2 regions of the Bifidobacterium thermophilum genome follow, and region 1 is predicted to be linked to the other one. Evidence: riboswitches for the same ligand, from Rfam matches in the RefSeq annotation. Region 1 holds a riboswitch; the other holds the start of a gene.
The links. A riboswitch is a leader RNA that binds a small molecule or an ion and turns the genes downstream of it on or off. The one in region 1 is predicted to bind thiamine pyrophosphate.
Positions count from the first base shown of each region.

Region 2: another riboswitch for thiamine pyrophosphate. It lies ahead of CQR48_RS06575 (TenA family protein); the one in region 1 lies ahead of CQR48_RS08780 (ECF transporter S component).

Region 1 is NZ_PCGX01000012.1:88,918-93,092, forward strand. Features, by position in the region: gene CQR48_RS08770 (ATP-binding cassette domain-containing protein) at 1-239, opposite strand, end outside; gene CQR48_RS08775 (ECF transporter S component) at 447-1,151, opposite strand; gene CQR48_RS08780 (ECF transporter S component) at 1,381-2,010, opposite strand; TPP riboswitch at 2,042-2,151, opposite strand; gene CQR48_RS08785 (hypothetical protein) at 2,341-3,513, opposite strand; gene CQR48_RS08790 (ABC transporter ATP-binding protein) at 3,510-4,175, opposite strand, start outside.
Region 2 is NZ_PCGX01000010.1:262,725-266,899, reverse strand. Features, by position in the region: gene CQR48_RS06585 (DEAD/DEAH box helicase) at 1-329, shown strand, start outside; gene CQR48_RS06580 (pyridoxamine 5'-phosphate oxidase family protein) at 486-1,064, opposite strand; TPP riboswitch at 1,619-1,727, shown strand; gene CQR48_RS06575 (TenA family protein) at 1,721-2,581, shown strand; gene CQR48_RS06570 (DUF262 domain-containing protein) at 2,797-4,175, opposite strand, start outside.

The DNA of each region.
Region 1 (4,175 bases):
AGCAATCCGGCCGCGCCTTCGAGAATGGTGGATTTCCCTATGCCGGACGCCCCGAGCAGCAGTACGCGCTGGCCGGGTTCGATGCTCAGGTTGAGGCCGCGGACGGCGAAGTGGCGGCGTGAAGCATGCCGGTAGCCCCAATCATGGAATTCGAGGCGCGCCGGTTGTGTCGATACCGATATCGGTTGTATCGATCCTGCCGTCATCGTGCTGCTGTTGTCGTGTTCGCTTGACTTCATCGCGTCCTGTGTCCTGCCGTCTTCGAATGCGCTGGCGCGGAACCGTTGTTCTGCCGTCGTTCGCTACTGTATCGCGAGCCGCCGTCCGCCGGATCACGGTTCCACCCCATGCCTACTGTGCTGTACTGCCATACTGTGCTGCCGTGCACTTGAACAGTTCCGTCGAAGTGCCGGCGCTTGGAGCGAGACTCATCGCCTCGCGGTTATTCAGGCTGCCGCCCTCACTTCGCGCCCTGATGCGAACTTGTCCAGCGCACCGGTCCGCGCAATCGCCCGATACAGGTACCACACCACGATGCCGGCGAATACGATGCCGGAAATCACGGACGTGACCAGATAGATGGTGATGTACTGACCGGTGAACGCCTGGCCGCGCATGAAAATGTCATGCAGCCACACGGCGACCCCGGCGAACGCGCCGGACAGCATGGTAATCGGCACGTTCCACACGCGGTATAGCACTATGAGGAACGCGAGTTCGGCGAACGCGCCCTGCATCAGCGACGTGCTGAACGTGTCCATGCCCGTCCACTGGTTGCCCATCAGGCTTTCGATGACCCCGCCGAGCAGTTCCGCGTACGTGGCGGCGCCGGGCTTGCGCACGATGACCGCCGCCAAGGGGCCGGCGAACAGCCACAAACCGTTATAGATGCCTTGGAATCCGGGCATAACCAGGCCGATCAGGTCGCCGACACCCAGTGAATAAATCAGGGACACCAGCCAGAAGATCAGTGCGCTGGCCACGCCGATCACCGACGCGACGGCGATATCGACGACGCGCCACCTCAGGCTGGGACGACCCGCTGCCACCGGGGTCGCCTCGGGTTGAACAGTTGCCGAATTGCCAGTAGATGTCGCTGTGGCGACGGATGCGTTGGATGTATTGGATGCGTTCGAAGAGTTGTTGCTCATATTCATGTCTTCCTATGCGATGCCGGATTTCGATGATGCCCGGCACAGGTTGGTATATCGCTGCAATGATCCCGAAACCGCCCACCCATACTGGTGGCGGGTCTTATGCCGCTGACTTGCGAAGCCGTATCGGCGCTCCGCCGCAAGCCCCGGGGATTCAGACGTTGACGCTTTCAGATGGTGCTGTCAGACGGTGATTTCAGAGGTGGATTTCAGACGGTGTTGTCTCTCAGGCGCTGATACCGCGCACCTCACGCCCTGACGCGAACTTGTCGAGCGCACCCGTCCGCGCGATCGCACGGTACAGGTACCACATGAGGATGCCGGCGATCAACAGGCCAGACACCACAGTGGTAATCAGGTAGACGATGCCGTAGGACCCGGCAAGATTGATGCCCTGAAGATTCTCGATGAAGCTGTACGCCCAGCATCCGACCCCGGACAGCGCGCCGGACAGGGTGACAACCGGCAGGGTCCACTTGCGGTAGCGTACAATCGCGAACGCAAGCTCCGCGCACACGCCCTGTACCAAGGCGATGAGGAATGTGGCGAGACCGCCCCACATGTTGCCCATCAACGCTTCAAGAATGCCGGCGACGACCTCTGCATACACTGCGGCGCCCGGCTTGCGCACGATGATGGCGGCCAAAGGGCCGGCGAACAGCCACAATCCGTTGAAGAGGCCAGGCAGACCGGGGACGATCGCGTCCAGCGCGGTCCAAGGTGCGGCGGTCAGCAGGGCGACCAGCCAATAAATCAGCGCGCTGGCCACGCCGATCACCGATGCGACGGCGATGTCGACGACACGCCACTTGAGATTCACTGTGGATGATGCTGCGGTATTCGCGGCTTGTGTCATGATATGTGCCTTTCTTGAACGGTTGTTCTCAGGCACGGGAAGAACGACGTCCGTGCGCCGGCATTGCCCGGTTCACGTTCATTCGGTCGGAGGAAACCCCCATCTCAGCCTGGCTGTAGCCAAGCCCCCGTGTCGATTGTTCAGTGTAGGGGCACCCCATGATTTTGCACGGTCCGCATGATTCCACATGCGGTATCACGCGGGAGCGGCGGTCTTCCCTCTCCAACCTACGCCCGGCCGGAACCAGCGGCTCGCAGATACGCCAGTATTTTGGATGTCCTGCAACCCACACCACACAGGAACCGCCCACCGCGCGCCCAACCCGCACCCCTACCGGCTCTTGAAGAACCGCAGCAGCTGGGACTCCCGCACGCTGAGTCCGGCGAGGAACGTCGCGGCCATCGCCCCGGCGAACGCGGTGGCGGGGATTCGGCAGGCCGCGATGAAGATGTTCATCCAGCCGTCGGCGGACATGCGCCAGCAGTACGCGCACAGCAACGCCAGGCACGCTATGGTCGCCAGTCCCGCCCAGATCAGCGTTTCCAGAGTCATTTCGAGCAGTTGGGCACCTTTGGTTTGCCCTACGTGCAAGGCACCCGCGTATTCCAGTCGTCTACGCCGCACGGAAATCACCCCGGCAATCACCCCGACCGCCAGTGAGACGTACGGCAACCATACCGTCATGCGGTTCTTATAGCTGGAGTACGCATTGTACCGGGAGTCGAAGGATTTGTTGACCTGCGCGACCGTCGTGTTTCCGCCCGTTCCCGAAACGATCGCCGTCGAATACAGCAGGTCGTTGGTTTGTTCGCTGACCGGCCACTGCTTCGCCCAGCATTCGGTGAATTCGCCGGAGGATGCCGAGACCGGGATCATCGCGGCATAGGCGAATCTGGTGTCACGGCCGTCGTTGGGCCAGGAGAATACGCCGGCGATGGTCATATCGCCACGGTTGGTTTGCATGACGCTGCCTTTGACCAGTCCGAAATCATGCGAAACGTCGGTTGAAATCCATATTCCCGAGGTGTCGGCGGTCTCGTTCACTTCCTGTTGCGTTGATGTCGCCCCTTGTTGCGCAGACGAGGATGCAGAAGACGAAGACGAGGACGCAGACGACGATACCGCGTTCGCCGTTTTCTGCCCGGATGCCAGCAGTTTGATAAAGCCCGGGGTCACTTCGTACGCGGGCAGTTCCATGCCGGGCGTCGAAGACGCGGTGATGCTTTCGGCAGCGCGGGCCGCTCCTGCAAGACTTGGCCCGTTGTGGACCATTTCAAGCCCGTCGCACGCTTGGCCATCGACGCTTGCACCGATAAGGGCTTTCGTATCGGCGTTCGAACTGATGCGCGTGATCGCTTCCTGTTCGAGCTGCACGATGGACATGGCTTCGTACCCGCCGAGAAGCACGCCGGTGATGAGCATGACGAGGAAAAACCATGCCGCCCGCGTGGTTCCCGCGCTGATGTTTCGCACGGCTTCGGAGCAGATTGACCGGAGATTCATGACCTAACCCCCTCGCTTCCATCGGCGCTTCCGCCCACGCTTCCAGCAACGCTTCCAGCAGCGTTCACATCGACATTTCCGACCGCGATCTCTGCAGCGCCCCCGTCCACACGTGCAGCAGCGCTCTGGCCCGCGTCCCCATCCGCGTTTTCAGCACCGACCGGCGCGTAATCAGCCAAATCGATGACCCGGTCGCACGCGTCCCTGGCACGCGGGTCATGCGTCGCCACGACCACGATCATGCCTTGCCCAGCGAGATTACCCAACACTTCGCTCACGGATGCCGCCGTTCGCGTGTCCAGCTGCGCGGTCGGCTCGTCGACGAGCAGCACATCAGGGTGCGAGCATACGGCTCTGGCGAGCATCAACCGTTGCGCTTCGCCGCCGGAGAGTTCGGAAAACCTCCGGTCCGCCGCATATTCCAGATCGAACAGTCCCATGGCTTGCAACGCTTCAGGGATCGCTTCACGCCTGCTCATGCCGTGGCACAGCAGCGGGAAGACCACGTGGTCGAGCGCGGTCCGCTCCGGAACACCGTAGGGGTTTTGGAATACCCACCCGATGCGGTGGATGTCGTCGCGTTCGACTTGCCCCGCCCATGGTTTCACCCATCCCGCGAGGATCGACAGCAAGGTGGATTTACCACATCCGGAAGGCCCGCA
Region 2 (4,175 bases), on a different contig from region 1:
ACAAGGATGACACTCCGGTGTTCTTGATTTCGCTGAAAGCCGGCAACACCGGTCTCAATCTGACTGGTGCTTGCGTGGTGGTGCATGCTGACCCATGGTGGAATGCGGCTGCGCAGAATCAGGCGACCGATCGTGCGCATCGCATCGGGCAGACGCAGGATGTGAATGTGTATCAGATCGTGGCGAAGGACACGATTGAGGAGCGTATTCTCAACTTGCAGCACACGAAGTCCGATCTTGCGGCGAAATTCGTGGACGATGCCTCGACGACCGGTGGTAGTGCCATCAGCCGGCTCACCAAGGACGATCTGCTCGCGTTGCTCGGGTGAGTTGCCAGGCGGTCGGTCGGTGGCCGGTCGGGCGATGGTCGGGCGAGAACGCCGTTGCGGACGGCGACCGTATTGCGCTGCGAATCGCGCAAGTATCACGCGGCGCCCGAGCTGACGATATGCCAAGTTGCGAATCGGGCAGGGGCGCAAGGACAGTCACTTGCCGCCATGCGGGCGCGGAACGGTGTGGATTTTTCCGGTGAAGTTGGTCGAAGTGATTTGCCAGACGGTGACGCTTGCCATCTGCTGCGCGGTGAACGGCACGTGATCCATGCCGGCTTGCTTGCTCATCAGGGCTTGCATGGCTGTGATTTTCTCATCCAGATTCGTTATCACCGATGCCATACCCGTACCGACAATCGAGCGGAAGGACGCTGACCAGTTGCAAGGTGTGCGGCCTTCATGCACCTGATGGTCGCAGTCAAGCTCAAAGGCGACCGGAAGCGCGTTGCCGGCTGCACTGATGGCGTCGATTTTTCGTCCCTCGTGCGATGAATGCAGGAAGATGCGCAACTCACCGAAATCCGGTGGCAACGGTGTGCCGTCCGCTGACACGTTGACCGGAAGATCGTCTTCGGGGTGTGCAAACCGAGCGAGGCTGAAATCATAGCCGAAATTCATCGGCACGATGGTCAACCCTTCGGCATCCTGGTAGGCGATACGAACGACTTCGCACGCGTCAAGAATATCCTTGATTTGCTGCGGGGAGCGTACTTCGCGATCGGCTCGGCGCATCGGACGATGCACTCCGGGGGCCGTCGAGGCATGTACATGCGGCGCGCGGCGTAAAGAGCCGGATGGCGGTAATGGCGTCCTGAGTGGGGCGGGCGCGGCATCCTGCGGTGTTGGCGTGTGTCGTGGCGGCTGAAGAGCAGAATCGGTCATGAAATCCTCACAGTATGGTGATGCGGTGGCATACGAGTTGCATTCGGTACGGGACGCGCATCCAGGCGGTTGTTACAGTGCAGTATAGAACGTAGGGCGCCTCGCGACGTGATATGCCGCAATGATTGAACGCCCCAGGGCATGAAGTCGGTTCTCGTTTTCAATGATTCTCAATGCGCTGGTATCGGATGGTGCGACGCCCGACGGAATCCGACGGAATAGTGAACATTGCGCGGGATGACGGCAATCGTGCTGGTAGATGGGCATGGTGATGTTGGCCGGCATATGCCGCAGGGGCGCACGATGGTGCAATGACGGGCGAATCCCGGAACGCAGGGGCGGCGCAACTCGATGATGGGGGCGAAACTCGTGCACGTATGTCCCGGTGGCTGAGGTAGGGTGGCTGGGCAACCTAGGGGAGCTGCGGCGGGGCCGTGGCTGAGAGTGCGCAAGGCGCAGACCCTGTGAACCTGTCCGGGCAATACCGGCGAAGGAAAGGAACAGCCATGACGGCATTATCGTCTGCTCATTCGAATCATATTGCTGAAGCGACAATCGCATCACACGTCGCCCAAACCGGTGCGTCCGGTGCATCTGGTGCATCCGGTGTGCCTGGTGAAACGTCTGGATCTGCGGCAAAGCATGTCCCGCTCGCACCGGCCAGCGCAAGCGGTGATTACGCTTTTCTCGGTGCGACGCCCGGCAGTGTGGCTGACGCGTTCTACATGTCGGCCGCCGAGGATTGGCGGGCGGCGATTAATTCGCGGTTTGTCAACGAACTGTTGGATGACACGTTGCCGGACAGTGTGCTCATCAGCTATCTGATTCAGGATTTCACGTTCTTCACGCAGCCGACGTTGGAACGGTTGACCGCGCAGGCGCCGACGCAGGAGATTCGGGACATGCTCAACCAGCAGGCCGAGTTCTTCGCCGATCAGGAGAAGCCGTATTTCCTGCGGTTCCTTGAGGAATACGGGGTAGACGAGCGGCATCAGGCGAGCGTGCCACAAACCCCGGCGAACCGCGAATATTGCGCGTATCTCGACCAGATTGCCGCGACCGGCAGTTTCGCTCAACTCTTGTGCCTGATGTGCGCGATGGAATGGCTGTACCTGGCCTGGGCCAAGCGCACGGTGGATGCGGGTGTCGTCCAGCAGGTGCCGGCGCACCGCGGCTGGGTGGAGCTGCACGAAGGCGATCTGTTCCGCCGCTGGGTGGGCAATCTCATCGAGCTGGTGAACCGGTATGCGAGCGTCGACGGCCCGGAAGCCGCCGTATTCCCCGAAGTCGCACGGCTCGAGCGCGCGTTCTTCGAGGATTCGTATGCGTATGCGGTGGGGGAGCCAGAAGGAGAGCGGGAAAGCTGACGTCACGAACGCGTGCTGGCTGCCCTTGACGCGTTGGCGGCGGATGAAGATCCGCTGGCGACTGTTGATAATCCTCTGATCAGGAGATAACCCGAGCAGTTTAATCACGCAGGTGGCCGCTCGACTTATCTGAAAGCATATGGGGGGCGGCTCCCGCGAGGATTGGAATCCCGCTGCCGCGTAATTTCAATCACCACAGGAGCCGTTGCCACAACTCAATTCAGGCTGTACAGCTGGGCGATTTTATCGGCAAACCAAGCACTCCGGCGCTTGATGTCATCAGCGGTCCATGTCGTTTTCGACTCGAGTGTCTCGCCGTTCTCGACATCCGGTATGGACACGTTGATTTTCAGCGGCATCGCCAGACCTGTGATATCGCTGCTGGTCGGATCCTTGTACCGCTTCTTCTCGTCGAAGGTTCGTTGCCCCAGTTCGCTGTTGTATGGGGTGAGCGTGAGATTGCCGATCAGGTGGACGCATTCCGCTTGGATTTCCTTGGCTTGGTCTGGATTGTCCGGGCTGATCGCGTTGTTCCACGTATCAGGTAGGTTACCTTCCGGCAGGATGTGTTCGATGGACCAGCGACGTTGTTTGGTGCTGTTCTTGACGAAATCGTCAAAGGTGTCCGGGCGCGCTTTGCTGACGATACCTTCGCCCGGCAGGCGTCGTTCGAGGTCGATCAGGACAAAGCGCGTTGTCGCCTTGTTCTTGTCGTAGATGCCTTGCGTGCACAGGGTTGTACGGAGCACATTGTCGTCGACACTGATGGCGTTCAATCCTTGGATATCGCCTTCACCGTTACGAATGAGATTCAGTGCCGCGATTCCGGTGTACTTGTGTTGCTTGAGTTCGCGGGTCAGACGGATGATGCGGGCTCTGATATTAGAGGATTTTGGCACCAGTGTGATGTTTCGCCGCACGTAGAAGGCGATGAGATAGTCGAGAATCTGTGGGAGTGCATCTCCGAGCTCGAGGCCGGGATCTCCAAGCAGCTCCATCAACAGCGGGTACGACTGGGTCGATTCGAGTTGAACCAGCGCCTTCAGCCGCTTGGCGATGGTCTGGTCGTGATGCTCATGCTCGGGCAGACACAGAATCTGGGCATAGATGCCTGCACGTTCTTGGAGAACTGACAGATAGTCGGAGCGTTTTTCACTGTAGTACTGGCGGATTCGGCTGCGGTAGAGTTTGAGCGCGCTGCTCTTGGTGATGGATCTGTTGTCTTCGCTTTCGAACGCGTCCCAATTGTTCAGGAGGAACTGGGTGGTGATGGTGGTATCCGGCTCGCCGTCGCGGCTGAGGGTTTCGGACAATGCTATCCACTGGTTGGTGGTTTCTTCTGCCTTGCGGTCGAGGTATTCGCCTGCGTCCGAAATGAATTCCGCCTTCAGCAGGTCGACTAGTGTCAGCGGCAGGCCTTTCGAGTTCATCGAGGAGAACACGTTGAACGCGTCGGTGACATCTGACACATGGATGCGCAAAATGGTGACCTTGAGCAGCTTCTCATAGAATTTGTCCAGCTCGCCGATGGTCGGGAATGCGTCGGCTCCGAACAGTTTGCGAATGTACCCATACCGTTTTGCGAACGCCGTGC